Linked DNA regions of Prochlorococcus marinus str. MIT 0917. The protein of the gene in region 1 interacts with the protein of each later gene in a pairwise test. Links are inferred from orthologs where the notes say so. Each region holds a gene or a part of one and is shown on either strand. Other genes may lie near its edges.

Region 1 (16,426 bases):
AAGGAGAATCAGGCTGAGTAGGCTTGGATAAGTTTCCTCTCTTCTTATGTGATTTTGTTGGGCGCCAAATCTTACAGTTTGGATGTAATCCAGTTCCTTTTTCATTGAGTAATGGATGAAGACCTTTCGCACTACAAAAATTGAATTCTAGGGGAACTGGTCTTAAATCACTAGATATCAAATCTGTGGGTCCATGAACTTGCTCAATCCAGTCAGTTAATTGACCTGCATTGGCAACGGTTGCCGATAGAGCAACGAACTGAACGGATTTAGGACAATGAATAATTGATTCCTCCCACACTGTCCCTCTATGAGCATCATTCATGTAATGACATTCATCAAGGACAACAGTTTCTATCTCAAGTAGAGGGTCATCATTTCTATCTGCTGCTGCATAAAGCATATTTCTAAAAATTTCAGTAGTCATAACAAGAATCGAAGCCTCTCTATTCAGGCTTAAATCACCAGTTAAAAGACCCACATTGCTTGAACCAAATTGATTCCTAAAGTCTCTGAGTTTTTGGTTAGATAAAGCTTTTAAGGGGGTTGTATAAAACACCTTATTTCCATGAGAAATCGCTCTATAAATTGCATACTCCCCTATTAAGGTTTTTCCTGATCCTGTAGGAGCACTAACAACTACAGAATGCCCTTGATTGAGTGAGTCAATTGCTTTAAGTTGAAACTCATCTAATGCAAAAGGAAAGATTTCCTTTGGATTTAAATTGTTTTGGAGGATTTCGTTCTCAGACGTATCTCTTTCTGATGAAGTCATTGCTAAATCCTAGGGGAATATTCTATGACCACATGATTTTTGATGTGGATACATAATACAATCAAGAAACCAAAGAAAAAATGTTAAGCCAACACCCAAATCTTTAAATATAGAAAGCAAAATAACAATATGCCTGCAATCCCTAACTCTAGAATTCGTAAATTGAGGACTTGGGTTCCAGGAAAAAGATCATCAGAATTGATTGGTGTAGATGAAAATCAAAATCAAATAACGTTAATTGACCTAGCGAGTAATGACTATCTAGATCTGGCAAGACATCCATTATTAATTGAGGCAGCTAGACAATCCTTAGAAACTGATGGGGTTGGTTCTGGAGGATCAAGATTTATTACTGGTAGTAGAAATATTCATCAAAGACTTGAAACGAAGCTTGCCCAATGGCTTGATCGTGAGATTGTCCTAATTTACCCGAGTGGCTTTCAGGCTAATCTGGCTGCGGTTTTAGCACTCACTGATCGTCACACTCATGTCATTTGTGATCGCCTGATACATCATTCTCTGCTCGTTGGAGTAAAAGCGAGTGGAGCAAAGCTTACTAGATTCAAGCACAACAATTTATCTGACCTAGAAAGACTTTTAAAAAAATCCAGACAAAGCAATCCTAAAAAACAGCCTTTAGTAATTACTGAAAGCCTTTTTAGTATGGAGGGTACAACAGCACCCATAAAAGAAATTTCAAAGCTTTGCATTAAGTATGATTCAAAGTTATTGATAGACGAAGCTCATGCTTTTGGCGTTATGGGCCCAGAAGGAAGAGGAGAATCTTTTGGACTCAAAGAACCTATATCAATTATCAGTGGGACCTTTGGTAAAGCATTTGGAAGTGGGGGAGCATTTCTAGCAACAGACAAGATAACAGGAGAAAATTTAATACAAAACTCTGGGGCATTTCGCTATACAACTGCTTTAGCTCCTCCACTTTGTGCAAGTGCTTTAGCGGCGTTAAATTTAATTGAAAGCAACCCTAACTGGGGTAGCGAACTGAAAGAGAAATCAATAGCCTTAAGAGAAAGATTGTCTCAAATTGGGTGGCAACGTCCTGTTGGGGGAGGTCCAATAATCTCCATAATTCTAGGTTCAGACGAATTAGCCATGGATTATCAAAAGAGACTTGAGGTACAACGCCTTCTAACTGTTGCGATCCGTCCACCAACTGTTCCTGAAGGTAAATCTAGACTCAGGATAGTGATCAGACGAAATACTCCCGTACAGGCCTTCGAAAGACTTATCGACGTTCTTAAAAACAAATGAAAGAAATAATTGCCATGCATGGCTGGGCTGGTGATAGTCATCAATGGTCAAATTGGGAAAAGGTATTTAAAAGTTGTGATTGGGAATGGCAAACTTCTGAACGCGGATATAAAGAGATACGTCCTCATAACCCCAAATGGAATCACAACTCAAATCAATTCGAACTTAAAAGAGTTGCTATATGTCACTCTCTTGGTTCACATTTGATAGATAAAGAAGTTTTATACTCAGCTACTCATGTTGTATTAATCAATAGTTTTAGTCGTTTTATTCCAATTAACAAAGAGAACCGCCATATAGAGCTGGCACTCAACAGGATGATGAATGCAATTAATACACCTAACGAAGCAGCTATGTTAAGGAAATTTCATATAAAAGCTTATAAACCTAATTACATAGATGTTAAGTCATCCGAATCAAACCTCCTTCAGATTTCAGATTCAGGAAGGTTAAGACTAAAAAATGATTTAAAACTTCTTATGAATTCTGATTCTCTTCCAATTGGCTTAAAGAGTTCCACTAAAGTACTTATTGTTAACAGTGAACAAGACTATATTTTAACTAATCAAACTAAAGAAAAGCTAGCTGAAGATTTAATAAAGCACCTTGAGACCGTACCCAAAACAATTAACCTTCAAGACGACGGGCATTCCATCACAAAAATTAAAAATATCAAAAAAGTCAAACACTGGCTAGAATTGGATCATGCACAAAACATGGTCTAGCCAAGTTAATAAAAACTTCAACGAAGCTGCATTAAGTTATAACGATTCAGCATCAATTCAAAAAAGTACTGCTTTAAAACTTGCAAAAATATGTTCTCATCATTCAATTAAACATGGACTATGGATTGATCTTGGCACTGGCACTGGACTACTCGCTCAATCATTAGAAGATCTACATCCAAACCAATATGTAGTGAGATTGGATAATTCTAAAAAGATGCTTGATCAACATTCAGACAAGAGTGTTAAAAAACTTTGGGATTTAAATAATGGGTTACCTAAGTGGTCTGAAAAACCGAATTTATTAGCTTCAAGTTTTGTTTTACATTGGCTTAATCATCCACAAAAAAAACTTAAGGAATGGTTGAATTCTCTAAGTTTAGATGGATGGATTGCTTTAGCGATCCCAATAAAGGGAAGTTTTCCAGAATGGTCTGAAGCCGCAGAAAAGGCAAATTTAACATGTACGGCTCTTGATTTACCATCATACGACTCACTAATTAGAGTCGTACCGAAACAAAGTATTTTATATAATAAAATTGAAGTTATCAAACAAACAGCGAAGAAGGCTACCTCTTTATTAAAACCGATGATCAAGGTCGGAGCACAAAGTAGTCAGAAGGATCAATTAAGTGTTTCAGATTGGCGACATCTATTGTCTTTTTGGCCAATCTCCAACAAGGATAAACAAGTAAGCCTTAGTTGGTCAATTCAGTTTTTATTAATAAAGCGATGAGTGCTTTCAAAAAAAGAATTATTATCTGTGGTACAGATACAGATGTAGGTAAAACGATAGTTAGTAGTTTTTTCGTTCAAGGTCTTAAAGGTATCTACTGGAAACCCATTCAAAGTGGAACAGAGGAAGGTACAGACACCCAAACTGTTTGCAATCTCTTAAATCTTGAACCCAACCGCTATCTTTCTGAAAGATATAAATTCAAGGCTCCTGTCTCTCCTCATTGGGCTGCAGAGCAAGAGTCTGGTTTTATTGAACCAAGCAATTTAAAATTACCTGACTTAGATGAATTAATAATCATCGAGACTGCAGGTGGTTTAATGGTTCCTTTAAATCGGGATTGGTTACAAATAGACCAATTAAAGGATTGGGGAGCACCAATAATTCTTGTAGCCAGGACCGGTCTTGGCACTCTCAATCACACCTTATTAAGTCTAGAAGCCTTGAAACATAGAAATTTAGATGTATTGGGAATAGTATTAAACGGCCCTTCACACAAAGACAATCCGAAGACTCTAGAGCAATTTGGAGATACTAAAATTCTTGCAAGTCTTCCTATCTTTGACGAAGTCAACGCAAAAGTACTTTCAGAAGAGTGGAATAAACAGCAATTAGATCAAAAGCTTAAAAAATACATTCGAAATTAAAATTTTATTTTTTTCTTAATCAAAAGATTATTTTGACTTCAATCAAGTTAAATGAATTAAGAGGGAAAACTAAATTTGATGAATGAGAAAGAAAATTCAAATCAAACTATTCAGAATCCTCATATATGGCCACCATTCACACAACTTACATCCTCTAAGCCTCAATTATTGGTTGAAAAAGCCAAAGGAGCCCTCTTATTTCCTAAAGGCAGAGCTCCAATAATCGATGGTATAAGTAGCTGGTGGGTCACTCTTCATGGTCATGCAAATGAATATATTGCTAAGGCTATCGCAACTCAAGCAGAGCAATTAGAACAAATTATCTTTGCAGATTTTACTCATCCTCAAGCTGAGCTATTAGCTAATCGACTAAGTAAATTAACAGGTCTAGAAAAGTTATTCTTTTCAGATAATGGCTCTACAGCAGTAGAAGTAGCTTTAAAAATGGCTCGTCAATGGTGGAAAAATAAAGGTGACAATAGATCTCAAATCATTGCATTCGAAGGTGCCTACCATGGAGATACATTTGGAGCAATGGCAGTAGGCGAACGAAATATATTTAGCGAGCCTTTTGATCAAATGCTATTTCCTGTTAGTAGAGTCCCTTGGCCTGAGACATGGTGGGGCGATGAAAATTTTGAAAGACGAGAAAAGGAGGTTTTAGAAACCCTTGATCAGCTCTTGAAGACACCAACTATTGCAGTAATTCTTGAGCCATTAGTGCAAGGGGCTGGAGGGATGCGAATGGTTCGTTCAGAATTTTTAGTTGAAGTGGAAAAAAGAATTCGTCAGGCTAATTCTTTACTAATTACAGATGAAGTATTAACTGGCTTTGGAAGGTGTGGAGAACTATTCGCTTTTCAAAGAGCAGGATTAAAACCAGACCTTATATCACTCTCAAAAGGGTTAACTGGTGGATTCCTACCGATGGGAGTGACTATGTCAAGCAAAAGGATTTCTGAAGGTTTCCTGGGAGAAGATCCTAAGCAAACTTTCTGGCATGGTCATAGTTTCACAGCTAACCCCTTAGGCTGTGCAGCTGCAAATGCAAGCTTAGATCTTTTAGAAAACTCCCCTCAAAAATATTTGGATTTTGAGTCACGTCATCTACCTCATCTCCAAACAATAGTTAAAGATCCAAGAATTGAATGTCCAAGAATTACAGGAACCATTGCTGCTTTTAATATTAAAGTGAAAGGTAAAAAAGGGTATTTAAGTTACGTTGGGAAAATCATGAAAGCAAGTGCATTGAGTGTTGGTGTTTTCATTAGGCCATTAGGAGATGTAGTTTATCTAATGCCACCACTCTGTATCACCGATGAAGAACTAGAAAAATGCTATTTTGGAATCCAAGAGGGGTTAAATTCCCTATTCTAGAATTTTTCTTATCAAGTTTCTAAGCGCTTAGCTATATAATTATTGCCTTAAATTAAGATTGCATCAGCCAACTTGGAACAAAATTCAAGTTTCCGCCTCTTAAAAAAGCAATAAGCACACCTAATGCAAGGCTCAAGAAAATGGAGGTAATTAAAAGAAGAAGCGAAAACAGTTCTCCTCCTGATAATGGTCTCCTAACTCCTATCGATTTTGAAAATTGTACAGGTTGTATCTTCTCTAAATAAGTTTCATTTTTCTGCCTTATAAGATTATTCTCTTTTTCAATAAATAAGTCATAGTTTGCCCTTAAGACAGGATCACTTAATAAATCATAAGCCTCACAAACATTTTGGAATTGCCTTGTCGCTTCATCACTTGGCAAAGATGTCGTATCCGGATGAAGTTGCTTACTTAATTGATGGAAAGCTTTTCTAAGCTCTGCGTTATTAGCAGAGGTAGCAACACCAAGCAGTTCGTAACAATTAGAGGAAGGGGTCAACTAAAGAAAATATGATCTAATAATGTATAGATTTTATATAAATATCTCAGGACTGACTATTTCAAAAAACAATTTAAAATGTCTGCTGATAAAAACAACAAAAAAGCAAATCATCTCACGATATGGAATGAGCTTAAATGGGTGCCGAGTGAAAAACAATTAGCTCAATTTATCCATTTACAAGAGTTACTTAAAGAATGGAATAAGAAGACCAACCTTACTCGCTTAGTTGATGGAGATGATTTCTGGACTGCACAAGTATGTGACAGTTTGTTGCCACTGCATAAAGAACTTCAGCACCCTGAACTTTCTCATAAATACATAGATATTGGTTCTGGCTGTGGATTTCCTGGTATAGCCATAGCTATAGCAATGCCAAATTCAAATATTACTCTTTTAGATTCTTCAAGTAAAAAAACGACTTTTCTGAAAGAAGTTTCTAAAGAAATTGGATTGAATTCTCGTATAACAGTCGTAACTGAACGAGCTGAGACAGCAGGAAGGGATCCAATCCTTCGAAGTAATTTTGACTATGCCATTGCAAGAGCAGTTGCTTCTGCAAATGTAGTAGCAGAATATCTGGTGCCTTTTTTAAATTCGACAGGTCAAGCACTCATATTTAAAGGAGGGTGGAGCGAAGCAGAGCAACAAATACTAAAAAAAGCTTTAACTGAACTAAATGCAAAGATCCAACGAACACATGAATTCGTACTCCCTAATAATCGCGGTATTAGGAATATTATTAGGATTAGTTCTCTTAATAAATGTCCCAATCAATATCCAAGATCTATCGGCAAACCCAAAAAACAGCCTTTAGGTTACTAAACCCCCCATAATCTATCTCTTCTTTCTCCCCCCAATCTGTTTTTCAATTTTCTAAGTATGAAAGGTATTTCAGATCTCCACGGGCTATTAATCAAAACTTTTTTCAAGTCATCCTCGCTCACTTCACAATCCAAACAATCTGCGTTTGAGCCTGGGAACCAATGTCCTCCTCTGCCTAAAAGACCATAACGATCTTTAGCAAAGCTTTCCATATCCCAAGCCTCTAATAAATTATTTAGCCATAGCAGAACAGGAATATTAATCTCTCCTGGAGTTTGGTCCCAACAAGGTAAACCTATTTTCCAGGTAGTCAACCATGACTCTCCAAGCGACTTGCATGAGGCATCAAATAATCTTTTATCTATAGTATTAATCAAATCATGCATTATATCCAGTTTAGAGATTGCACCTAAATGAATATCTAGATCTTCAGGCTTTGAAGCTCCAACACTTAATGTATGAATTCTTTTGTCACTCAAACAGAATAGATCATTAAATTCTATTGGATGCAAAGGGCTACATAAATCCAAAAGTTTCAACGACGGTGTATGTAAGTGACCTCCCTTATCAGTAGGACTTATAATAAAAACCCCCATATCATTAGCATCCGCAGCTTGTAAAGCTCTTTCGTTTTCCTGACGAATGAAATACCAATGCAAATTAACATAATCAAAAAATCCTGTTTCAATTGTTTTAATTATCAATTCAACGTTTGCATGAGTTGAGAAACCAACATGACCAACAAGACCATCTTTTTGCCAACGACGAACAACCTCTAGACATCCATTAGGACGAATAGTCATATCTAAGTGCTCAGGAAGATTAATACCATGAATAGCTAATAAATCTATTTTCTTGGAACCTAATCTACTCATACTTAACTCAAGTTCTTGCTCAAATATAGAAGGATCAATATTTGGTGGTATTTTCGTTTGTAATATTCTTTTTGGGTCATCGATTTGGCCGAAGGCCCAGCCTATCTGACGTTCTGATGTTCCATAATGACGAGCAGTTTCTATATGATGCATACCTTTTTGAGACGCATGCTTAATGGTTTTTTGCAAGATCTCTTGTTCTTGATTATTAATCTCTCTAGGATCTAAATCCTTCCAGCTTTGTTGAAAGCGCATCCCTCCAAGAGATAAAACTGGCATCTGAATTTCTGTACGCCCAAATCTTCTTCTAGGTATTGAATTGTTTTTACTATCTTTAATTCTTGCCACTTCTATATTTCAAAATCAAGTAACCGGTGGTAAACCTAAATTCCTAAAATGATGATTTTTTATAACTTCTTCCAGTTTAATTAAGTCTTCAAAAGAAACCCAATCTATGCAATCGACAGGGCAGGTATCAATTGCTTCTTGTATTAATTCATCACTATCTCCATCTTGCCTAAAAGCTCTTGCTCGCCCTTGTTCTGGCTCCATTGCAAAAGTGTTAGTAGCAACTGAACTGCAGTATGTACAGCCGATGCATTTCCTCTCATCAACCCAAACTGCTTTTTCCCTTAACTTCCCTCCAAGGACTGGATCTCTACCACTAAGCTCAAAATCTTCATTATTAGGTGCTTCGTATGCAACATTTGGATCATAAATATCATTTGAAGGCTGATATTCAATAGACCTAGTTTCAAAAGCAGCTCTAGGATCAAAAGTCAATTTTCAAAACAGTCTTAGGAATCCCAACGAGTAACTACCAATTCAATTGATCCATCTAAATTTTGCTTTTGCTCAGACACTTGAAATCCTTCTTGAGAAGTTGAATCAAGAACAGTGTTTAGAGCATAACGTTGAGTGACCTGAGCTAAAAATCTCTCAATTGGTATTGATTGTTTCCAGAGATCAAGGTCAGTTACAAGTTCATATGATTTTGAGCCTTCATTCCAACGAAATCCAATGTCTGCTCCTTTACTCATCTGAACAGTCATTTGAGCTTTTACCGTTTGACCTCTATAACCTCTAACTAGATTTTCACCTTCGTTGGGGACATAACCTAAGTCTATTAGAGCCTGTTTAAGGAACTCTTTCTTACGAAGTTGAGTTTTGACTGTGCTGAAATGTGACATCAGTGGATTTCTGCAGTAATTGTCTGTTTTTGAACGTTTTCACGAAGAAAGGTATCAGAGGTTGGCTCTCTCCTTTCAACGGTGCCTAAGGCTTCCTCAAGCTTCTCAGTTAAATCAATACATGCCTCACCAATAAGACCTTCAACGGTTTCTTCAACACGTCCATCTTGTCGGATTTTAAAGCGCAATGTGCGTTGTGGCATAAAATTGAAGCCCTAAGTCACGCATGATATAGAAAAAAACTCTAGAAACGCGAATTATTAATTACAACGAATTGTTTTTGTACCAAAAATTAAACCAATTGACCATCATCAATCAGTGATTTTAATTTTTTTTGTACCTCTGGATTATCCAATTGCTCCAAAGCTGTCCTGGCCTCATACCTGACAGAAGGCTCTCTATCATTTAATAAAACAGAAATAAAAGTTTCTACTATTTGAATTTGGATTCCCGGACTCAAAAGTTCATAAAGGCGGCCTAAAGACCAAATACAGTTACTTCTAACTATTGGTTCACCATCTACTTGCAAACTTTCAAGTAATTGATTCGCTGCTGGGGAAGAGCTCTCTGCTGAATTTAGTCCAACCTCTGCCAAAGAGCTGGATGCCCATAATCTCACGGCAGCGACATCTTGTTTTAATGCATTAATCAGAGGTTCTAGTACTGGAGCGTCAGTGTAATTGCCGAGACTCCATGCAGTAGCTTTACGCACATAAGCGTTACTATCAAATCTCAATAAATGCAACAGAAGATCTATAGCTTGTGGACAAGGATTTCTCCCTAAAGCATAAACAGCACTCATCCTGACGACAGGAGATGGCTCGTCAAGTAAAGGCAATAAGAATGGCAGAGCTCTCGGGTCTCTATGTTCGCAAAAGACTCTTAAGCCCTGGAGTCTCTCATTATTTCCGGATTGCAGCCATTTCAACGCAACATCACATTCTTTTGATGAATTCCATTGCTCTCCATCAATTTTATCTAATTCAATTTCATCTAAAGGATCTCCTGCCAATTGAGCAGCTAATTCTCTAGCCAAAAGATCAGGGTCTATGGCCAAATTAGCCAACCCTTTTTCACTTAATTTTTGATTTTCATCATTCATAGCTCTGACAGAGGAAGAGCAAACTAATTAATTGGTGCTGGAGCAAGCATATCCCCGGGGAGCCATATACGAGCGCTAACAGCGAACAAAGCAACAGCAAAAAGAGCAACAATCAAAATAGGGAAAAGAGTTGTTCGTAAAAAACCCAAAGTTACAAATTAATTAGAATTCTATTCTGCTCTAAATTTTGACCATTTGGCTATCGAGGGTCAACTTTTTGAGTCATTAGTTTTGTTTTCTTAATTAAAAACACACAGCTCACAAAAATTAAAAGCGCAATCCAAGCGCTCCTTTCTTGATGCAATAAGAAAGCCCCAATGCTAATTAATCCACCATAGAGAATTCCTGAGGCTAAAACGAATCGAGATCCAATCAAAGAAAAATTGTCAACCGGATTGATATTCAGACTTTTCCTTATTGTTTTCCAACCAGGACCTGGGGGGTTTACCTGCATCACAAATTGATTGAGTGTCTCCTCAGACTCTGGCTCAGTAAAAAATAAAGTAAGCAACCAAATTACAGCAGTAAATGAAGTGGTAAATAAGAGTCTTTTTCCAAAATCTTCAATTATAAAATAGGGCGAGACTGAGGTAATTAAGCCTATAAAAAAACCACTCAACATTGCGGAAAGCTCCGCTAGAGCATTAACTCGCCACCAAAACCACCGAAGAACAAGGACAGCACCTGGTCCTGTACCTATTGCAATAACAAGTCTAAACATTGAACCAATACTGTTACTAAATAGAGCCGTGACGACTCCAATTAGCAGCAATAAAATACTTGCAACCTGGCCTATAAGAATCATTTCTTTAGGGCCAGCCGATGGCCTCACAAATCTTTTATATAAATCATGAGCAAGATAACTTGCTCCCCAATTAATTGAAGTACTTACGGTACTCATAAATGCAGCAACCAATGAAACCACGACTAATCCAAGTCCAACAGGTGGCAAATATGTAATAGCGAGGTTTGGATAACTTAATTCCCAGTCAGCTTGTTGAGGCAAGAGAACTAAACCAGCCAAGCCAACTAAAATCCAAAGCCAACTACGAATAAGATAATTAACAATTAAAAAAACTATTCCTGCCAAAGTTGCTTGTTTTTCATCTTTAGTAGCCAATAAACGCTGAATAAATTCCCCACCACCATCACTACGTCTAAAACTCCACCACTGTAAAGAAATAAAAGCGAAAAAAGTAGTAATACTTATTCCTGAACTATCCAACCACTTGAAACCATCTTTATTAAATGTCCATGGAAATAAAGAAAGGAGCTCAGGTCGATCTAATGCCTCTAACTTTGTTAATAATTCGGTCATACCACCTGAAGCATCAAGCGCTACAAAGCAAACAGCAAACGCGCCTAAAAGAGCTAATACAAGTTGTATAAAATCATTTACCACTACTGCCCAAAGGCCACCTACAACAGTGTAAACAAGCAAAAACAAAGCAACTAAAAACATTAGAAGTATCGTGTCAGTAAAGGGGCCAAACACAATATGTCCATCCACGACACCTAATGATTCAGCCACTTTACGCATTGCCAGAAATGCATAACCAATCCCAATACAATTAATCGGAACAGAAAGCAAGAAAGCTTTTATACCTCTTAAATAAGCAGCTGATTTGCCCCCATAACGTAATTCAGTGAAGGCAGCATCAGTTAATACTCCACTACGCCTCCAAAGTGGAGCGAATACAACTGTCATAGCCACATGTGCAAGTCCAAAACTCCACCACTCCCAGTTTCCGGCCAAGCCTCTAGTTCCAATAATGCCTGCCACATAAAGAGGAGTATCAATCGAGAACGTTGTTGCAGCCATAGACATACCTGCAAGCAAACCATTCAGACGACGGCCCGCAACAAAATAGTCTGCCTCATTATGATTTTTTAGAGATATATAAATCCCCAATACCAAAGAAAATATTAAATAAAGAAATAAAATAAACCAATCAATAACACTCATAAGATCTCACAAATCATATTTTTTTCTTGCTTAATTAATTTTTATTGTATCGATTGTTTGCCTTCTTAGCTGTCCACATGCCGCATCTTTATCTCTACCTCTACTTGCACGAACACTTACAGCAACTCCTTTATTTTCTAAAAGCTCTCTAAAGCCATTAACCCTGGATTGGCTTGGTCGTTTAAAGTTTTCTTCAGCAATTGGATTATAAGCTATTAAATTAACATGGCTCTGAAAACCTCTCATCAAATCAGCTAACTGCTCTGCATGAATATCTTTGTCATTCAACCCTCCAAGAAGTATATACTCAAAACTTACTCGTCTACCAGTGAGTTCTATATATTTTTTACAGTCTTTGAGTAATGAATCGATTGGATAAGAACTCGCTGAGGGAATAATTGATTCACGCAAGGTCTGATTAGATGCATGAAGGCTAACAGCAAGAGTGAATTTAACTCTTCCTAAACGCTCTTGAGCTAATTTTGCTAAATCTGGGAGAGTATCCGGTATGCCAACAGTGCTAACAGTTATCTTCCTTTGACCAATGCCTATATCATTCGTCAGACATTCAATAGAGTCTAAAACGTTGCGAATATTTAGAAGTGGCTCGCCCATGCCCATAAACACCACATGAGTGGGTCTCCTATTCATTGTTTCTCTGACACTAATAACTTGATCAACGATCTCATTCACATTAAGAGATCTATTAAGCCCGCTTTTACCAGTCGCACAAAATTTGCAACCCATAGGACAGCCAATTTGACTTGAAACACAAACAGTCAGTCTTTTGTCTGTTGGTATTCCTACTGTTTCTATAATCTCATCATCGATAGTCCCCATCAATAATTTTAATGTCTTATCTTCTGATACAACCCTATTGATTTCCTCAAGTCTTCCGATCTTTATTCCTTTATGTTCTAATGAATCTCGCCATTTCTTTGGCAGTACAGTAATTGAATCTAAACTTTTTGCCCCTCTTTGATAAATCCATTCATGAATTTGCCTACCTCGAAAAGCTTTTTCACCTTCCTGGCGAGCAAATTCTTCAAGATCTTTTGAACCTAAGCCAAGCAAGGATGCATTACTTGATAGTTTAGGGAATTTTGTCACCAATTCATTAATCCATGTCCCAACTTAAATTCCAAAAGAACTAATGCAATAAAACCAATCATTGCCCATCTACCATTAACTCTTTCAGTATGTGTATGAAAGCCATAGCGTGGTAATTTACGCTTGGGGACTACAGGTGGATCAATCATCGATGGACTTTAAAGTAGAAGAACTAAATATTAGAAAGTTTATAAGAACATTGTAGAGATTCATTTATTCATCTGAAAGTAAGCCCTCTTCTTGCAAGCCCTCCAACGCAGCAGGGTCTGGCATTTGGTCTTCAGAAGATTCATCATCACCGATTGGTCGCGCAAATGCTGCGAAATTACTCGTTGTAGGATCAATGCCATGTCTACTTCTAGTTGCCTCTAAATCCTCTTCACTTGGATCATCCAAAACAGAGGTATTCTTAGCGACTGGGGAAGAAGGCATGTCAACAGTATAGTCAGGTCTAAGATTTTGTATCCTTCGATAACCCGCTGGGTCTTCCGCAAGAATATCTGGATGAGGACCTGCTTCGGCATTTAACTCTTCGACAAAGCCACTAAAGCCAGTGCCGGCAGGGATCAGGCGACCAATAATTACATTTTCTTTAAGTCCACGAAGCCAATCAGATTTACCTTCAATAGCCGCTTCGGTAAGAACTCGGGTTGTTTCTTGGAATGAAGCCGCTGATATGAAACTATCAGTATTAAGTGATGCCTTTGTTATACCAAGTAAAACAGGAGTAAATTCCGAGGGGGCGCCTCCAGTAATGGATATAGCCTGGTTAGTATCTTCAACTTGCCTCAGTTCTATTAACTCTCCTGGTAAAAATGTTGTATCTCCCGCATCTTCTATTCGTACTTTACTCGTCATCTGTCGAACAATTACTTCTATGTGCTTATCGTCTATAGCTACACCCTGCGATTTATAAACATTTTGAACCTCGCTTACCATCCTATGCTGAAGCTTAGCTATAGCCTCCTGAGCTGCATCCATTAGAGGTTTTTTATCACGTAAGTCTGTAAAGAAACATTCCAAAAGCTCATGTGGATTTACTGGACCATCAGTCAATAATTCACCAGCTACAACTTGTTGGCTATTTCTAACCATTACATTACGTCCCAACAAAATTGGATATTCAGAGATTGCATCATTGTCCTCAATAACAGATACAACTACAGCGTCATCGTCATCACCTTTTTTAATATCTACTGTGCCGGACTTTTTACACAAAATAGCAGAATCCCTGGGCCTACGAGCTTCTAGCAATTCTTCGATCCTTGGTAGACCTTGAACAATATCACCTGTTTTTTGTCTTTCAAACACTAACAAAGCCAGGCCATCACCTCTTTGCACCAGATCACCATCACGAACATGCAGGACTGAATCTGGGGAGACCATATAAGGCCTACCAAGACGCAACTTCACTTTCTTACCATCAATATTTTCTATTTCGCCGCAAGCGCCAATTAGTTGGTCTTTAGATACAAAGTCTCCATCTACTACTCTTTGTCCAACTTTCAAAAGAGTAGTTCCTTTGGAATCAATTGTTATTGTATCTTCATCCCTTTCAACGATAAGTCGACGAACAGGGTCACCGTCAATGGCATCAGGAAGTTGAACAATACCTTCTTGCTTACACAATATCTGGGTTGTAGCTACAACGTCTCCAGCTGCAACAACTTGAGCATGTTCTATCTGTAATTCAGTATGTGTTGACCCATGGCTAGAATCAGAAGTTGTATCTCGTCTAACTAAAATACTTTCAAGAATAACTAATTTCAATCTATTAATACTCTTTGAATTCAAATCTTTTATGACTTCTACATCTACTGTCATCTGTGGCGTTGTATCAAACGTCTCAAGCATGAGTTGAGTTTTAAGCAACTCAATACCTTCAACAGATTTAATAAGCTCACCATCCTTGAAAGCAAGTCTTTGAGAGGCTTTGATTCCTAGTGATGGTCCTTTAGGTTGTTTAACATGCTCTAATTCAGGTAATTGTGCTTGGTCAGGAATAGTGAATTCCTCTACAGGTCTTAATAAGAGACCTTTACCTTCTGGTGTTTCAACTGATTGAACCATGACCATTGAATCAGTCTTAATCCCTTTTGCGATTATTTCTCCAGGATTAACTATTTGCCCATCACCTGCGAACCTATCAAGTGCTTTACTTTCTTTACATAGTTTAAAAGTACCGCTTCTGACTATAATTTCGCGGAGAATATCATTTTTTTGTGTAACAGTAACTATTCCAGCAGTTTGACTAAAAATATCTTTGACAACTTCTGTCCCTGCCTCTATCCATTGACGATCTTTAATCATTAATAATGAGATATCCTTATTTATTTCATGAGTTTCTTGAGGGACCCACAATAAAGTGCCACCTTTACTAACTTCATACCCATTCTTTGCAGAACGAGCTTTTTTAATTGTCAACCCAGGGGCATATTTAACAAGTCCACCTGTTTGAGTTTTAAACCGATCGTCTGCTAATTCAGCTATTACCTCGTTATTCCCAATTTTACTTCCAGGGATAGTATTCAATCTATAACGTGTATTGTCTTTTGCTTCAAGATGCCATATTTCCCCTGAATGACTCGACTCTTCATGCAATTCAAAATCATTCAAAGTCATAGAGGTTGTGACTATTTGAACCTCTCTAGAGTCACCAATAGAATCTCTGAGCCTTACTTCACCTCCAAACTCACTTGCCTGACTTGCTTCAGCTAAAACTTGTCCCTCCTTTACCGAAACATTGCCGGAAACAACTGGCTTAGCATTCGGAGGTAAATTGTACACGTCTCCTGCTAGCACCCAAAGTCGACCAAGTCGCTGAGCTTTAAGTGTTATATTCCCTTGCCTATCCGTAACCTCTCTGGGTTGGATAATGGTTTCATACCTAACTTGTCCAGCCAAATCACATATAACATCTTTAGTAGCCTTTTCAACACTTTTTTGAACAGCTCCACTCGCAATCTGAGCAACAGTTACATCTATATCAATATTTTGATCATTGTCTACAAAAAGTAAAGAACCCATTGGTATATCAATCTTCTGAGGTTTAGCACCAGTTGCCGGAATAATTTTTAGGTTGAAATCAACTTCTGCTTGCTGCGCTTCAACGCCATGCGGTGTTCTATAGCCTCTTACTCGTGCCTTCGAACCAAACTCAACTTTTCCTGCGAGAGTGGAACGAACAACACCAGTTTCTGCTGTTGAAACCCCACCAGTATGGAAAGTCCTCATAGTTAATTGGGTACCTGGCTCCCCAATAGATTGAGCAGCAACGATACCTACTGCTTCCCCTAAATCAACGAGTTGATTATGCGCCAGTGCCCA
Region 2 (16,413 bases), 120 kb from region 1 along the record:
CAATCTTTCAATTCATTAATCAATATTGGTGAATAATCAAAGAAATCTTTAGAGAACCTTTTTAAATCACTAGTTTTTTGATAGATCTCTAGATGAGATACTTGTTTTAGTTCACTTAATAGCAATTCTATTTTCTCTTTACTAGTCATGACTCTTGATTTGTGAATGTTGTTTTTTGTTTTTAGGCAATTCATTCAAGAATTCACCATTAACTACTACTCTTCGTTTAGGTTTATGAGACAAAGCTTTTACCCAACTATTTGAATCTAACAAAATAAAATCGGCAGGGCTTCCCTTTTGAAAAAGGCCATCCCATTTAAGGCTAAGTAAATCTGCTGGAGACCAAGTAAATGGAGAGAGGCCCAATCTGTCCCAGGGAGATAGATGAGCAATTGGCATGGACAAAGTCATTAAATGAATTGGATCAAAATTAGACAAAGGGAACCATGAATCATTTATATTGTCTCCTCCTACAGATACATCGACTCCTGCTTTTTGAAGTTGAAAAATTGGTGCTAGTGGTCTTTTAGTTAAAGTGGATCGATCTTTTCTTCCTAAAAGCCAAGAATTAGTTAATGGTAAAGCAACAACTTTTAATCTGTTCTTAGCCATTTTGTTCGCTAAAAATGAAATCTCTTTTTCTCTTAACAAGCCCATGCTGCTTAGATGACTACAAGTTATTGATATATCATTTTTAACTTGGCCTAATACTTCTAGAAGTAATTTTAATCCCCCAGCTTGGCAGAATTGAGACTCATCAATATGAAGATCAATATCACACTTAAGTCTATTTGCAAGTTGCACTAGGTGAAGTAAGGACTTAAAAGTCTTCCTCTTATTGAAAGGAGGCGCTATTACCCCACCTAAGAGATCTCCATTTAGAGCAACTCTTTGAGCTAAACGCTCACCTTCATCACTTTGCCAAAAATCTAATGGAACCAAAGCCACAAACTGTAAAAAACATTTCTCTTGCCATTTTGTTCTAATACTTTCTATCAGATCCCAATCTCTCATTGCTGTCTCTCCAAAGCTGTCTATATGAGATCTAATTGCCCTGATCCCATTAACAAGAGCTAGATTGAGACACTTTTCAACTCTGAAAATTAATTCTTCTTCGGACCTCAATTCATATTCACGGAGATTTGCTGCTAGAGCATCTTGATAACTACCCCTCAAGTTAGGTGAACGTGACCATGAAAATGCTTTATCTATATGAGCATGAGGTTCCGCAAATCTTGGCAGAAGGATTTCCTCCGGAACTTTAGATGTTTCGCTTAAACCCTTAATAGAGGTAATCGTTCCATCCCTCCACTCAATTTGAATAGAGGACAAGCCTTCTTGATCAATTGATGTTCCTAAAACATCCTTTCCATTGCCAATCAAACATCTTGGGACAAGAACATCTACGCGCCCAGACTTTGGAGGACTTGCAATCAATTCAACATCTTTTGCGAAATTCACTTTTGAATAGATTACAATACCGAACTTTTACTATTACGGGTTCTGCTTACACAGTAACTTCAATACCTGTCAATTGCGTTTTGATCAAGATATAAAAAGTGATATTTTCAATCCGTACTATCTACAATACTCACAAGCTAATTTTTTTTACCAAAATCATTTTGGAATTTCAAAATGACAAATCATTGGTAGATTAAAAGCACAAGGCGGGCGTCGCCAAGTGGTTAAGGCAGCGGCTTGTGGCGCCGCTATTCGGGGGTTCGAATCCCCTCGCTCGCCCTTGAACATTTTTTAGGACAATCTCAAAAATCTTTTTCCCCAAGGAAAAAAATTCATCTGCGATGACAACAACCATAGTTCCTACTAAACAAAGCAATTCTTTTAAAAGCCCTAGAGGAAGCTACTGGATTACCACTTTCGGTTGTCAAATGAATAAGGCTGATTCAGAGAGAATGTCAGGCATTTTGCAAACGATGGGATATGAGCTTGCAGAAGAGGAACTTAAGGCAGATTTAGTTCTCTACAACACATGTACTATTCGTGATAATGCTGAGCAGAAAGTTTACAGCTATTTAGGAAGGCAAGCTAGAAGGAAAAAATCAGATCCTAATTTAAAAATTATCATTGCAGGATGCTTAGCTCAACAAGAAGGGGAAACACTTTTAAGAAGAGTTCCTGAAGTAGATCTTGTAATGGGACCTCAGCATGCAAATCGACTGGAGACTCTTCTTAATCAAGTTGATAACGGACACCAAGTTTTAGCGACTGATGAACAGCACATTTACGAAGACATTGCGACAGCAAGAAGAGAGAGCGCCATCTGTGGTTGGGTTAACATTATTTATGGATGCAATGAGCGATGCACTTATTGCGTAGTCCCGTCAGTTAGAGGTAAAGAACAATCACGAACACCGCAAAGTATTAAACATGAAATAGAAGAATTAGCGAGAATTGGGTATAAAGAGATAACCCTTTTAGGGCAGAATATAGATGCTTATGGCAGAGACTTTAAAGCTTATGAATTCAATAAATCTGGGCAATTAACACTTTCATATTTATTAGAATATATTCATGATATTGAGGGGATAGAGCGTATAAGGTTTGCCACAAGTCATCCTAGGTATTTCACGAAAGAATTAATAGATGTATGTGCAAAGCTTCCTAAAGTTTGTGAACACTTTCATATCCCAGTCCAAAGTGGAAGTAATAAAATACTAAAAAATATGGGTCGAGGGTATACAGTTCAAACCTATAAAGAAATTGTCAATTATATAAAACAAATAATGCCTGATTCGTCAATTACTTCTGATGCAATTGTAGCTTTTCCGGGAGAGACGAGAGATCAATTCGAAGAGACGCTATCACTTATAGAGGATGTTAAATTTGACCTGGTTAATACTGCAGCCTATTCTCCCAGACCAAATACTCCAGCCGCCTTATGGCCTAATCAATTATCTGAAAAAATAAAAATAGATCGACTAAGAGAGATTAATAACTTAGTAGAAAAGACTGCGAAGAAAAGAAACTTAAGGTACAAAGACTCCTTACAGGAAATACTCGTTGAAAGCATAAATTCTAAAGATAATTCCCAATTACTAGGAAGGACTAGAACAAATCGACTAACATTTTTTCCAAAATCCTCAATTGATAGCAAATCACCTCAACCTGGACAAATAGTGAATATAAAAATCAACGAAATACGTCCATTCTCATTAACTGGGAGCTTGTTATAAATGTTGATTAATTCAATTAACAACGTTTATAGAATATTGAGAACAAAATAGACATGTCGAATAAAAAGCAAGTTATAGGACTAGTTTTTGGTGGTTATTCAAGTGAACATGAAGTTTCTATCAAATCAGCTGAAACTATTTACGTCGCCTTATCTCATTCTTGCAATATTGAACGTTTTATTGTAAATCCAATTTATATAGACAAGAATGGTTTTTGGTCGGATTCAGAATACTCAAAGTCAATTTTATTAGGAGAAAAGGAATCAACCAAAACAATAAAAAGCAATATAAAGTCTATGAATAATCTCGCTAACTTTCCAGCAGAAAGTAACAAAGTTGATGTGTGGTTTCCCGCATTGCATGGTCCAAATGGAGAAGATGGAGTTATTCAGGGATTGTTTAAATTAACTGGAAAACCTTTTGTTGGATCAGGAACTCTAGGTTCATCTTTAGGCATGGATAAAATAGCAATGAAATCTATTTTTAAATCATTTAATCTTCCTCAAGCTCCATATACTTATTTACACAAAGTGAATTTATCAGACAAATCATTCATGAAGTCGATATATAATCAAATAGAAGAAATAATAAATTATCCATGTTTTGTAAAGCCAGCCAATCTGGGCTCTTCTATTGGAATAACTAAAGCATACTCAAAAAAAGAGCTAATTACCGGAATAGAAACTGCAGCAAAATATGATGAAAGAATTATAATAGAAAAAAATATTGAAGGGAGAGAACTTGAATGTGGAGTATTAGGAAAATCTATAATGAAATCATCAGTTGTTGGCGAAGTTAAATTTCAAACCGATTGGTATACATATGAATCCAAATATGATGAGAATCTAAGCAGTACAATTATCCCAGCTGATTTAAACATAGATATAGTTAATAAGATACAAAAGCTAGCTATCGAGGCATGTAAAGCTATTAATGCTTATGGCTTGGCGAGAGTCGATTTTTTTTACCAAGAAAGCACGGAACAGATTTTTATAAATGAGGTTAATACCTTGCCAGGCTTCACTAAAACAAGCATGTACCCAACATTGTGGGAAGCTTCGGGATTAAAACTAGAAAAACTTGTTGCTAGTCTCATAGAAACAGCTAAAGAATGAATTAACCATGACATTTTTAGATCTATTTTTCAAAAAATGATTCACGGTCTCCTTTGGTTGCCATTATTGATGGCTTTTATTCTCATAGCTTCCCTTGGCTGGATAGAGAGAAGGCGACAGAATCTCTATCTGATTTGGGCTAAAGGTTCAGAGCTCGCCAAGCTTGATGGGACAGGAGCTGCTCGATTAAAAGCTGGCATTTTATGCTGGAGCAGCTTTGAGGCTGGCAGCTTCAAGGAGGAAGCAACTTTCGAAGTTAAGAAATTAGAAATGGTTGAGCTGATGGCTCTCAGTTCAGGTGAAGCACCACTGACAAAAGAATCTGAAGGACGTTGTCGACTCAGGCTTGTTGGCTCAGGGAGAGAAATAGATGTGCCTTTTTCAGATGCTGAGCGTGCTCGTCAATGGATGGACAAACTTATGTCAAGAGCAAGATGCGACCTTTGAAATCAAATAAAAGGAAAAACAGAAAATTAATTAAAAATAACCGAATATCAACTAAAAAAGTCTCGAATATTTTTCAAAATAAAGATTTTCTAATTGAAATTTGGCAATTAATTTTTTTTTCAAGCACTTCAATTTTTCTGATTCTTACATTTTTAAACCAAGCATGGAAACCAATAAGTTTTGATCAAACTAAAATCACAGGTCTCTCTGGAATATCAAAAAACGATCTCAAACAAACAACTAGTATTTTTTATCCTAGAAATTTGTTGGAATTAAATCCCAAAGAAATTGAATCCTATTTAATAAAAAAGCTTCCTATTAAAGGAGTTTCAGTAAGTAGAAAGTTTTTCCCTCCCGAAATTCATCTAAATATTTTAGAAAGAGAGCCAATAGCTTTTGCCAGTCGTCTTCTTTCAAACAATATTGAAAAAGGAATGATTGATATTGAAGGATCGTGGATACCTCTTCAATTCTTAAATAAATCAAAGCAAAATCAAATTAAATTATCTATAGAAAATTGGAATCCAAATAAAAAAAAGGAAATTATTTTAATAATTAAAAATAGATTTATTTTTCAAAGTCCTCTTCAAAAAATCAAAATAGATCCTCTTCAAGAAATCAGCATAAAAACCGAGCACTTCGATTCAGTCCTTTTAGGCTCAGGAACTGATCGTTTAATTGAGCAAATAAATAAACTCAACCAGCTACAAAAATCATTACCAAATCTTTTAATCAACACAAAAGTAAAAATCGTGGATCTTAGAGATCCAAGCAAACCAGAATTAAAAATAGAAAAAATACTGGATGATGAGAGGTAAAAGCCTTGCTATGACATGACTTTTTAGAAATGTTTAATATGCTGTCATCAATTCACGGGCAATCATGGAAATTAATTTGTTAATCAATTTGAACCTATAAGCCAACAGAATTCATGGATGATGTTCATAATGCCCAAAACGAGTTCTAATCCTGAATATGGTGATGGGAATGGGAAACAAATCTAGTTTCAACATGGATGAAGGAATCCTACCCAGTCAATCTGCACGTATTGAGGTTATTGGCGTTGGTGGCGGCGGAAGTAATGCCGTCAACCGAATGATTAATAGTGATCTTGATGGAGTCACATATCGGGTGCTCAACACAGATGCCCAAGCGCTTATTCAATCATCCGCAACTCATAGAGTTCAACTTGGTCAAAGCTTAACTAGAGGTCTTGGAGCAGGTGGCAATCCAAGCATTGGGCAGAAGGCAGCTGAAGAGTCTAGGGCTGACCTTCAACAAGCCCTAGAAGGAGTTGACCTAGTATTTATTGCTGCTGGCATGGGAGGAGGTACTGGGACAGGGGCAGCCCCTGTCGTTGCTCAAGTTGCCAAAGAGAGTGGTGCTTTGACAGTGGGGATTGTTACCAAACCATTCAGTTTTGAAGGGAAACGTCGTTTAAGACAAGCTGATGAAGGTATAGCAAGACTTGCAGAGAATGTTGATACATTAATTGTCATTCCAAACGACAGACTAAAAGACGTAATTTCAGGAGCGCCTTTGCAAGAAGCCTTTAGAAGCGCTGACGATGTTCTTATGAAAGGAGTTCAAGGAATAAGTGACATAATCACTTGTCCTGGATTGGTTAATGTAGATTTCGCTGATGTGCGCTCTGTGATGACAGAAGCTGGTACTGCGCTTTTAGGTATAGGTTTAGGCTCTGGAAGGTCAAGAGCTCTAGAAGCAGCTCAAGCAGCTATCAACAGTCCTCTTTTAGAAGCAGCTCGAATAGATGGAGCGAAAGGATGTGTAATAAACATAACTGGAGGCAAAGATATGACTCTTGAAGATATGACATCTGCGTCTGAGGTCATATCCGATGTAGTAGATCCAGAAGCAAATATCATTGTAGGTACTGTAGTTGATGAAAAACTTGAGGGAGAGATTCAAGTAACTGTTATTGCTACAGGATTTGACAGTAATCAAATTTATTCAAATGAACGAAATAGAGCAAGACTTTCGCCTCAATCACTCTACGAACAAGCAGAAGCTAGAGAATCAGGGGCTTCGATACCAGAGTTTTTACGTCTAAGACAAAATCGTTGAAATTATCAAATTCCTCTTTTATTAAGGTGACCCGGAGTCCACGCCTGCTTTGAGCATCCCATATGGCTGCTACCTTCCGGTCCTGACCAGGTTTGAGCGTCACAGCCGCATGGGGCCGAGTCACTAATATTCTAGCAATAGCTAAACACGTTATTAAGAATTAAATGCAAACCACAGAATTGGTTCGTTTTAAAAAGTTGGGCAAACAGATAACTGTATTAACTGCTTGGGATGCCATCTCATCCTCAATAGTCGAGGCCGCAGGTGCTGATGTTGTTCTAGTGGGAGATTCACTTGGGATGGTTGTCTTAGGACACGCAACTACACTTCCTGTCACGCTTGATCAAATGCTTCACCATACACAAGCTGTTTGCAGGGGATTTTGCAAGCCTTTTCACGAACAACCATTAGTAGTTTGTGATCTCCCTTTTCTAAGTTATCAATGTGGAGAGGACAAAGCCGTTGAAGCTGCTGGAACTCTCCTTAAAAATTCTTCAGCTTCAGCAGTGAAACTTGAAGGAGCGGAACCTGAAACTTTACTGGTAATTAAAAGACTTATCAGAATGGGAATCCCAGTAATGGGTCATCTTGGTTTAACTCCGCAGTCAGTTCATCAACTTGGATATAAATCTCAAGCAAGGGATAAAGATAGTCAAGATAAAATTTTCAAAGATTCAAAAATGCTTCAAGAATCAGGATGTTTTGCAATAGTTCTTGAACATATCCCAGGAGAAATTGCCAGCCGGTTAAAAAAAGATCTAGCCATTCCTGTAATTGGCATTGGAGCAGGCAGTGATTGCGATGGGCAGGTAAGAGTTACAGCTGATATTCTTGGCCTTTCAATTGCACAGCCTCCTTTTGCAAAGCCTTTAATTGCAGGACGCAAACTTTGCATAGATGCCCTAAGAGACTGGATAAAATCTACTAATCTTGATTAAGTGAATCCCACCATAAAAACATCTGAATCAAAATCTGATTGCTAATTTGCATCCCCTTGGGATCACTTAAAAAATATCTTCCATTGTTTCTTAATATAGATCCTTCTTTTAAATAATTAAGCCAATATTCCTCCAGTAATTTTAAATTTTTGTCGCATTCTTTTTGAGTCCATCCAACATTTTTAGCAAGTTCCTCAAAATGAACACCTTCACGTCTCCTCAGACCAATCATCAAAAGCTCATCCAAGGGCATCGGTGTTGAAATTTCATTTAACAAAGTTTTCTCTAATAATTGACTTTCTTGTTGCTCAAGCCAATTTTTATAACCAGCAATTGTTCTGGGTCTAGAGAATCTCTCACCCCAAGGAGAACTTGTTGCGCCCATCCCAAAGCCCCACCAACCAGAACCACTCCAATACATACGATTATGTCTAGATGCATGTCCAGGTAATGAATAACTTGAAATCTCGTATCTAGAGAAACCGCTACTTTTAAGAAATCTATTAGTTTCAAAATCTATTTTTTGAGCTTCAGATTCAATTGGGATATTCAACTTACCTCTTTTGTGTATTCTTCCAAAAACCGTATCTGGTTCGATAGTTAAATCATATATTGACAAATGAGGAGCTTCCGTTTTAACTGCTTGTTCTAACTCTTCAATCCACTTAGACAAATTTAAACCTGGAAGATTTTGAATCAAATCAAGACTCCAGCTTTTTAGCATTCCCTCTTTATATAAGTTATTTACCCAATTACACGCCTCAATTAATTGTGAACGATTATGTTTTCTACCAATAGAAGCTAAAATTGTGTCATCAAAGGCCTGTCCTCCCAAGCTAAATCTATTGATTCCAATTTCTACATATCCATTCAGATCATTTTTCAAAAATGTTGCTGGATCAACCTCCATAGTTATCTCCGCACCATCTTGAAATCCAAATTTTTTTTGAAGATTTTTTAATAAACCACCTAGCTCATTTTTTTTCAATAAAGAAGGGGTTCCACCACCCAAATAAATTGTTGAAAGTGCAGGACCTTTAGGGGAAATTGAAATCTCTCTATTAATTAAATCCAAATATGAGTTAATAGAAGTTATCCCTGGACTACCTGTAGCTTGAACGCTATCACCTAAAGGGATAATGGAAAAATCACAGTAAAAACATCTTTTATGGCAAAAGGGTATGTGCAAATATGCACTTCTTGGTGGGGCTACCATTTGAGCTCTAAATATACAAACCCAAATAAATGGTCACTTTTACAATCCAAATCTTTGAAAATAAATAAAGCTTTAGTAAAAAACGAGAAGCAAGCATAACCTGAATATATGGCAGACCTATTTATTCTGGTTTTATTTCTTATATCAGGTGCAATCACCGGATGGATTGGTGTGAATTGGTTGCCTGATGAGACTTTAGATCATATTACTAATTTAAAAAATTTAAAAATTGCTCTTTCAGGATTAACAGCTCTTGTAGGACTTTTAATAGCCTTCCTTTTTCAGCAATTTAGAAATAAATTAACAAAAAGAATAAGAACTATGCCAACAGATCTTCTGGTTAGTAGATCTATTGGCATAGTTCTTGGACTTATCATTGCAACTCTTTTATTAGTACCTGTACTACTTTTACCGTTACCCGCTGAATTGTTTTTTGTAAAGCCTATTTTTGCTGTACTTAGCAACATTTTTTTTGGAGTACTTGGATATAACCTTGCCGATGTTCACGGGCGAACAGTTTTACGCCTTTTCAATCCAAATAGCACTGAATCTTTGTTAATGGCAGATGGTATTCTAACTCCAGCTAGTGCGAAAGTTTTAGATACCAGCGTTATAATTGACGGTCGCATTCAGTCTCTCCTTAGATTTGGACTTATAGAAGGGCAAATAATCGTAGCTCAATCAGTTATGGATGAGCTACAAAAACTAGCTGACTCAAGTAACAACGAAAAGCGAGGAAAAGGAAGGAGAGGACTAAAATTACTTAACCAATTAAGAGAAAGTTATGGAAGAAGATTAGTTATTAACAGTACAAAATATGAAGGGGAAGGAACTGATGAAATTCTTTTAAAATTAACCTCAGATATCTCAGGAATATTAATCACTGTCGATTACAACTTATCTCAAGTAGCTCTAGTCCAAGAAATAAAAGTTCTTAACTTAAGCGATCTAGTACTTGCAGTTAGACCAGAAGTTCAACCTGGTGAAAAGTTAAATTTAAAAGTAGTTAGAGAAGGTAAGGAAAACTCACAAGGGATTGCTTATCTTGAAGATGGCACAATGGTAGTTATCGAGGAGGGTCTCCAATGGATTGGTAAAAGAATAGAAGTAGTTGTGACTGGAGCATTACAAACACCGACGGGCCGAATGGTTTTTAGTAAAGCTTCAAATGATCAGCCCCCGAACAAATTTGAACAAACAAAAGCATCTCAAGGCTAGATCTAGCTAGGCTCGAATCCAAGAAGACTTAACTTCATATGACTGCATCTTCCCCGTATTATGGCGATTCTGCCGTAATGAGAACACCGCCCCCTGATTTACCATCGCTTCTCCTGAAAGAAAGGATAGTTTATTTAGGCTTGCCACTATTTTCCGATGATGATGCCAAAAGGCAGCTTGGAATGGATGTAACTGAACTAATTATTGCCCAACTTCTTTTTCTCGAATTTGATAATTCTGAAAAACCTATTTATTTTTATATTAACTCAACTGGAACGAGTTGGTACACAGGAGATGCAATCGGATTTGAAACCGAGGCCTTTGCGATCTGCGACACTCTCAGATACGTGAAGCCTCCAGTTCATACTATTTGCATAGGCCAAGCCATGGGGACCGCAGCAGTAATACTCTCGGCCGGTACGAAAGGGCAACGAGCAGCATTACCTCATGCGTCAATTGTCCTTCATCAGCCCAGAAGTGGCGCTCAAGGCCAAGCAACTGATATTCAAATCAGAGCAAATGAGGTTATTCACAACAAAAAAGCAATGCTAGAAATCCTCAGTCATAACACTGGGAGATCAGTAGATCAATTATCCAAAGACTCAGATCGCATGAGTTATCTTAACCCTAGTGAGGCAGTTGAATACGGGATTATAGATCGCGTTCTTACCAGTAGAAAAGACTTACCAGGCGAAAAGGTTTTGCCCACATAAGTAAAAATAATTTTCAATTTTTTAATCATCACCCTAAACAACTCAAAATCAATCAGCCATGCCAATAGGTACTCCAAGCGTTCCATACCGTCTTCCAGGAAGTCAATTTGAAAGATGGGTTGATATATATACAAGACTTGGTGCGGAAAGAATTCTATTTCTTGGTCAAGAAGTAAACGACGGCATTGCAAATAGCCTCGTAGCGCAAATGCTTTATCTTGATTCTGAAGACAGTAGTAAGCCCATCTATTTGTATATCAACAGTCCTGGAGGCTCCGTAACAGCAGGATTAGCGATCTATGACACGATGAGATATGTAAAAAGTGATCTTGTAACCATTTGTGTTGGATTAGCGGCCTCAATGGGTGCCTTTTTACTCTCTGCAGGGACAAAAGGTAAAAGACTTGCATTACCTCACAGTAGAATCATGATTCACCAGCCACTTGGCGGTACTGCTCAAAGACAAGCGAGTGACATAGAAATTGAAGCCCGAGAAATTCTCAGGATAAAAGAAATGCTCAATAAATCCATGGCAGAGATGACTGGACAAACATTTGAAAAGATTGAAAAAGATACTGATCGTGATTACTTTTTGAGTGCGGAAGAAGCAAAAAATTATGGCCTAATCGACCGAGTGATAACCCACCCAAATGAAAGTTAAGATAAAAAGTTTGTTGTTCTCATAAATTAAATTGTCTTGATAGTCAAAAAAATATATCAATGAAAGTGGATTCGATAGCACTCTATTTCGTAAGCTCAGCCTTAATACAGTTCTGAAATACCCACTCACATGGCAAAACTTTTTTACGACTCCGATGCAGACCTAGGTCTTCTTCAAGATAAAACCGTTGCAATTATCGGCTATGGATCTCAAGGCCATGCGCATGCATTGAATTTAAAAGATAGTGGCATCAACGTTGTTGTTGGACTTTATGAAGGAAGTCGCTCAGCCAGTAAAGCAACTTCTGATGGATTGGAAGTTTTAAGCGTATCAGAGGCCTCCGAGAGGGCAGATTGGATTATGATACTTTTACCTGATGAGTTTCAAAAAGACGTTTATACCAAAGAGATAGCACCTCATTTGAAACCAGGGAAAATACTAAGTTTTGCTCATGGTTTCAATATTCGTTTTGAATTAATAAAACCACCTGAGTTTGTCGATGTTGTAATGATTGCACCAAAAGGGCCTGGGCACACTGTCAGATGGGAGTATCAGAATGGTCAAGGGGTTCCTGCTTTATTTGCCATTGAGCAAGATGCCTCAGGCAAAGCCAGATCACTTGCGATGGCTTATGCAAAAGGTATTGGAGGAACACGCGCTGGAATTCTAGAAACTAACTTCAAAGAAGAAACAGAAACTGATCTATTTGGAGAACAAGCAGTTTTGTGTGGAGGCCTATCAGAATTAGTCAAAGCTGGTTTTGAAACTCTTGTAGACGCAGGCTATCAGCCTGAATTGGCCTACTTCGAATGCTTGCATGAAGTCAAATTAATAGTTGACCTCATGGTTAAAGGAGGTCTAACGGCAATGAGGGATTCGATTTCAAATACTGCTGAATATGGAGATTACGTAAGCGGTCCAAGATTGATAACTAAAGAGACAAAAGAGGAAATGAAAAATATTCTTGCCGATATTCAAGATGGTACTTTTGCTAAAAACTTTGTAAAAGAATGCGAGGCTGGAAAACCTGAAATGAAAAGGATTCGCCAAACAGACTCAGAACTACCGATAGAAAAAGTAGGAAAAACACTTCGTTCTATGTTTAGTTGGCTTAAATCAGACTAAAATATCATTCATATAATCTCACTTGCAGTTATTCTCGACCTTTTAATAGGCGACCCTAAAAGCTTGCCACACCCTGTCCAATTAATGGGTGTGGTTATTAGTTTTTTGAGAAGATTAGCTGAAAGTATTGCGAACGAAAATAAATCAAAATTATATATAGGAGGTTTAATATTGACCTTGATAGTATTATCATTAAGTGGTTTATCTGGATGGCTTTTAGAAAGATTATTTTTATTTTATAAAGTAAAAAATCCAATATTAAGTACATTATGCTTTGCATTTATCTTAAGTAGTTCTCTTGCTTCGAGAAGTCTAAATAAAAGTATTTTAGAAATTCTAAATTTACTAAGAAACAAAAATCCTGAAAATAATCTAAGTAATTTAAGACAAAAATTAAGTCTTATAGTTGGCAGAGATGTAGAGAATTTAGATACAAATGAAATTCTTAGAGCTTCGGCTGAAACAGCGAGTGAAAATTCTGTGGATGGTATTTTTGCTCCATTATTTTGGATGTTTATAGGAACTATTTTCTGGGAATTTAATCTATCCACTCCAGGGCCATTGGCAATGGCATGGATCTTTAAAGCATCTAGCACCATTGATTCAATGCTTGGATACAAAGATGGCAAATTAAAGTGGCTTGGCTTCACAGGTGCGAAGCTGGATGATCTAATGGTATGGATTCCTTCAAGAATTGTATTAATTACTCTTCCTTTTTGCTGTAAACCAAAGCATTCAATTTTAAAAACGATAAGATATTCCTGGAAGGATGGAATAGCAGATTCCTCGCCAAACTCAGGCATTTCTGAAGCAATATTTGCTTATTGCGCAGAAGTAAGAATGGGAGGATTAAACTATTACAAAGGGGTAAAAAATATAAAGCCCATAATTGCAAAATCTTATCCAATAGCAAGTATAAATTCTGTAAAAAAGATCCTTAATCTAAGTATTAGACTTGAAATCGCTTGGCTATTATGTTTTTCAATAATAATAAAATATATTAATTTGTAAGCTCAATATGCCCCTCTATCCATTGGAAAAATTAATACTCCTAATGTAAGAATAATGATTTCCAAATCAAGTATAAAATTTCTATTTCTTGCATAAGCTAAATCTAATTCAACCCTTTTTTTATAACTAAGATTATTTCTACCACTAACCTGCCATAAGCCAGTGAGGCCTGGTCTAACAGATATAACTTCTTCCATAAAAAGGCTGTATTTGTTTATTTCATTACTCACTATTGGTCTAGGGCCAACAACACTCATTTCTCCTTTTAAAACATTAAAGAATTGGGGTAATTCATCTAGGCTAGATCGTCGAAGAAATCTACCTAATTTTGTTATCCTAGGATCCTTACGTAATTTAAAATCTTTTTCAAATTCCTTTCTCATAAGAGGATATTTCTCTAATAAATTTGGAAGCAAATCATCAGCATTCTTATACATAGTACGAAACTTAATACATCCAAATTCTCTATAGTTTCTTCCTATTCTTTTTTGAATATAAAAAACAGATCCTGAAGAACTTAACTTTACTAAGATTCCAATTAAGATAAATACTGGTGAACCTAGAGTTAAAACTAGCAAAGAAAAAATGACATCACCTATTCTTTTTAATGTCCGTCCATAACGACTTTGATTTCTTATTATTTCTACAGCAAGCAAAGAAGAAGGTTCTTTTGAGATTACTTCAAAAGGAATTCTTGGAGATCCTTTACGAAACTCAGACCAACGTAATAAAGATTTTCTTGAATTAGTTTGCACAAATTATTGAGTTAGTAATCTCAAGACTCCAGATTTACAGACTACTTAATTAGTAATTTCTTGATGAAGCACCAAGGTCACTAGTCGCAATGTCACAAGATTTGATATGCTCCCTCCAAACTCTATTTATGGTTTTCTCAAATCTATTTTTAAATGAATCTTGAGAAAAAGAATTACTCCAATCTCTAATCGACTCAGGGTTTAAATCTCTCCAAAGTTGTTTTTCCTTAAAAAATTCAATTGCTTCAACTAATGACTTCACAGTCTGAGTAGGAAATAAAAGTCCAGTTGCCTCTTTAACTGAATTAGAGTTAAAGCATTTAACAGTATCTAAAACCCCTCCCTTACCTAAAGCAATTACAGGTGCTCCTGAGGCCATTGCCTCCACAGGAGCTATGCCAAAATCCTCAATACCTGAATAAACAAAGGCTCTACATCTGCTCATTAGATTTTCAATCTTCTCTTTGCTTTGAAAACCAAGAATTTGAACTGATGGCCCTGCAAGCTCTTTTAAATAATACTTTTCGACTCCATCGCCAACAATTATCAAAGGTAATTTGAGCCTATTAAAGGCCCTAACGAGTAAATCAACCCTTTTATTAGGAACCAATCTGCAAACACTCAAATAGAAATCTTCTCTAGGTTTATTCCATTGAAATCGATTTACATTTACGGGAGGATGTAGAACCTCTGAACGCCTTCTCCAATACTTCCAAATCCTCTTTGCTGTAAAATTTGAATTCGCCAGCAAGTAATCTACTCTTGAGCCACTTAATTGATCCCATTGCCTCAAATTATGCAATTGCCATCTAATCAATGGGCCTAAGCCAATTCTGCTAAAAAAAGATCGTTTCAAATATGTATTCATTTGATCCCAAGCATATCTGACCGGTGTATGAACATAACTAATATGAAGTTGGTCAGGCGAAGTCAAAACACCCTTAGCAACAAGATGACTACTGCTTATAACCAATGGATATCCATCTAAATCAATCTGTTCAATTGCGAAAGGCAAAAGAGGCAAATATTTTTGAACATGCGAAATCCCGAATGGTAATTTCTGAATAAAGCTAGTTTTTACTTTTCGTTTAAGCAACCAGCTATTTTCATACAAGTTCTCTTCATTAACTAAGGAAAAAAGTTCTGGCTGCGATGAAATTTCAGTTAACAATTCATCAATCAACTGAACAACATTCTCAGCGCCACCAGTTGATCTTGGAGTAAACCATTCATGTACTAATGCAATATTGCTTGGAAGATCTAAAGACGAATTTACACTCAAAGTAAAACCTTAAATCCTAAGATTATTTTTAGTTTATTACAGCTTAGATATTATGACAACATGAAATCAAAGCATCAATCATGCAAAACTTAATTATTTTTCACTAAACGAATTAGATGATCTAATAACTTCTTTAAAAAGTAATACCTATTTTATCTAAAGATGATATCAGTGGATCATAAAAGTTATGAAATAAGCTGCCACTAAAAGAGAATAAATAAACAAAACCACTAAAGAATCCTAGAAAAATAAAGTATCGAACATAGCCACTTCTTCTTTTTAATTTAGCAACTGATAAAAGCATAATCAATAAGATAATAAAACCTATTGATTCAGAAAATAGCAAGGCTTGTCGATCAATAGCCAACTCGAAACTGTCACCAAATAAAACATAATTACCCGTTATTTTATTTTTAAATAAAATAAAGTTGATCAGTTCAGAAAGAGCAAGACTGGCAATAAGAAAATATGATACTGGCTTTGTAAGCCTATTCATTGTTTTACTAAAACTCAATAAAAGCAACGCGATGAAAATAGATGCAATTATTGGTAGACCTGGGATAAGCCAAGTAATACTTAATAACATAGTTATCAAACAAGCTTCATTTTATAGGTAGATGCAAGTTTTTTTAATGGGTCTGAAAGAAAAAACA

Evidence for each region.
Region 2: the proteins of rlmN (region 1) and ftsZ interact in binary tests that used the Escherichia coli proteins (3 or more experiments, as listed by UniProt). The link is inferred for Prochlorococcus marinus str. MIT 0917 from one-to-one orthologs.

The regions. Positions count from the first base shown.
Region 1 is NZ_CP114784.1:970,557-986,982, forward strand. The notes cover bases 11,060-14,057. They hold rlmN (23S rRNA (adenine(2503)-C(2))-methyltransferase RlmN), read right to left. Parts: upstream 13,100-14,057; coding sequence 12,020-13,099; downstream 11,060-12,019. Other genes in these bases: O5637_RS05785 (sodium:solute symporter family protein), read right to left, coding at 11,060-11,989; O5637_RS05795 (high light inducible protein), read right to left, coding at 13,096-13,248; O5637_RS05800 (DNA-directed RNA polymerase subunit beta'), read right to left, coding at 13,313-14,057. In the rest of the region: O5637_RS05715 (DEAD/DEAH box helicase), read right to left, coding at 1-775; O5637_RS05720 (aminotransferase class I/II-fold pyridoxal phosphate-dependent enzyme), read left to right, coding at 905-2,047; O5637_RS05725 (alpha/beta hydrolase), read left to right, coding at 2,044-2,772; O5637_RS05730 (methyltransferase domain-containing protein), read left to right, coding at 2,753-3,508; bioD (dethiobiotin synthase), read left to right, coding at 3,505-4,155; bioA (adenosylmethionine--8-amino-7-oxononanoate transaminase), read left to right, coding at 4,234-5,532; O5637_RS05745 (J domain-containing protein), read right to left, coding at 5,585-6,031; 16S rRNA (guanine(527)-N(7))-methyltransferase RsmG, read left to right, coding at 6,110-6,856; O5637_RS05755 (aldo/keto reductase), read right to left, coding at 6,853-8,079; O5637_RS05760 (ferredoxin), read right to left, coding at 8,095-8,514; O5637_RS05765 (DUF1257 domain-containing protein), read right to left, coding at 8,529-8,921; O5637_RS05770 (DUF2997 domain-containing protein), read right to left, coding at 8,921-9,124; O5637_RS05775 (HEAT repeat domain-containing protein), read right to left, coding at 9,214-10,023; O5637_RS05780 (hypothetical protein), read right to left, coding at 10,047-10,172; more of O5637_RS05785, read right to left, coding at 10,223-11,059; more of O5637_RS05800, read right to left, coding at 14,058-16,426.
Region 2 is NZ_CP114784.1:855,104-871,516, forward strand. What follows is about bases 4,808-7,792. They hold ftsZ (cell division protein FtsZ), read left to right. Parts: upstream 4,808-5,743; coding sequence 5,744-6,841; downstream 6,842-7,792. Other genes in these bases: O5637_RS05080 (cell division protein FtsQ/DivIB), read left to right, coding at 4,808-5,574; panB (3-methyl-2-oxobutanoate hydroxymethyltransferase), read left to right, coding at 7,006-7,779; hemW (radical SAM family heme chaperone HemW), read right to left, coding at 7,766-7,792. In the rest of the region: O5637_RS05050 (FAD-binding oxidoreductase), read right to left, coding at 1-149; O5637_RS05055 (amidohydrolase family protein), read right to left, coding at 142-1,461; tRNA (N6-isopentenyl adenosine(37)-C2)-methylthiotransferase MiaB, read left to right, coding at 1,803-3,194; O5637_RS05070 (D-alanine--D-alanine ligase family protein), read left to right, coding at 3,248-4,309; O5637_RS05075 (hypothetical protein), read left to right, coding at 4,346-4,756; more of O5637_RS05080, read left to right, coding at 4,744-4,807; more of hemW, read right to left, coding at 7,793-8,995; O5637_RS05105 (PIN/TRAM domain-containing protein), read left to right, coding at 9,104-10,213; O5637_RS05110 (ATP-dependent Clp protease proteolytic subunit), read left to right, coding at 10,252-10,926; O5637_RS05115 (ATP-dependent Clp protease proteolytic subunit), read left to right, coding at 10,985-11,587; ilvC (ketol-acid reductoisomerase), read left to right, coding at 11,717-12,712; adenosylcobinamide-phosphate synthase CbiB, read left to right, coding at 12,728-13,723; O5637_RS05130 (sugar transferase), read right to left, coding at 13,726-14,478; O5637_RS05135 (glycosyltransferase), read right to left, coding at 14,528-15,760; O5637_RS05140 (NAD(P)H-quinone oxidoreductase NdhF), read right to left, coding at 15,894-16,346. UniProt on the Escherichia coli protein: Essential cell division protein that forms a contractile ring structure (Z ring) at the future cell division site. The regulation of the ring assembly controls the timing and the location of cell division.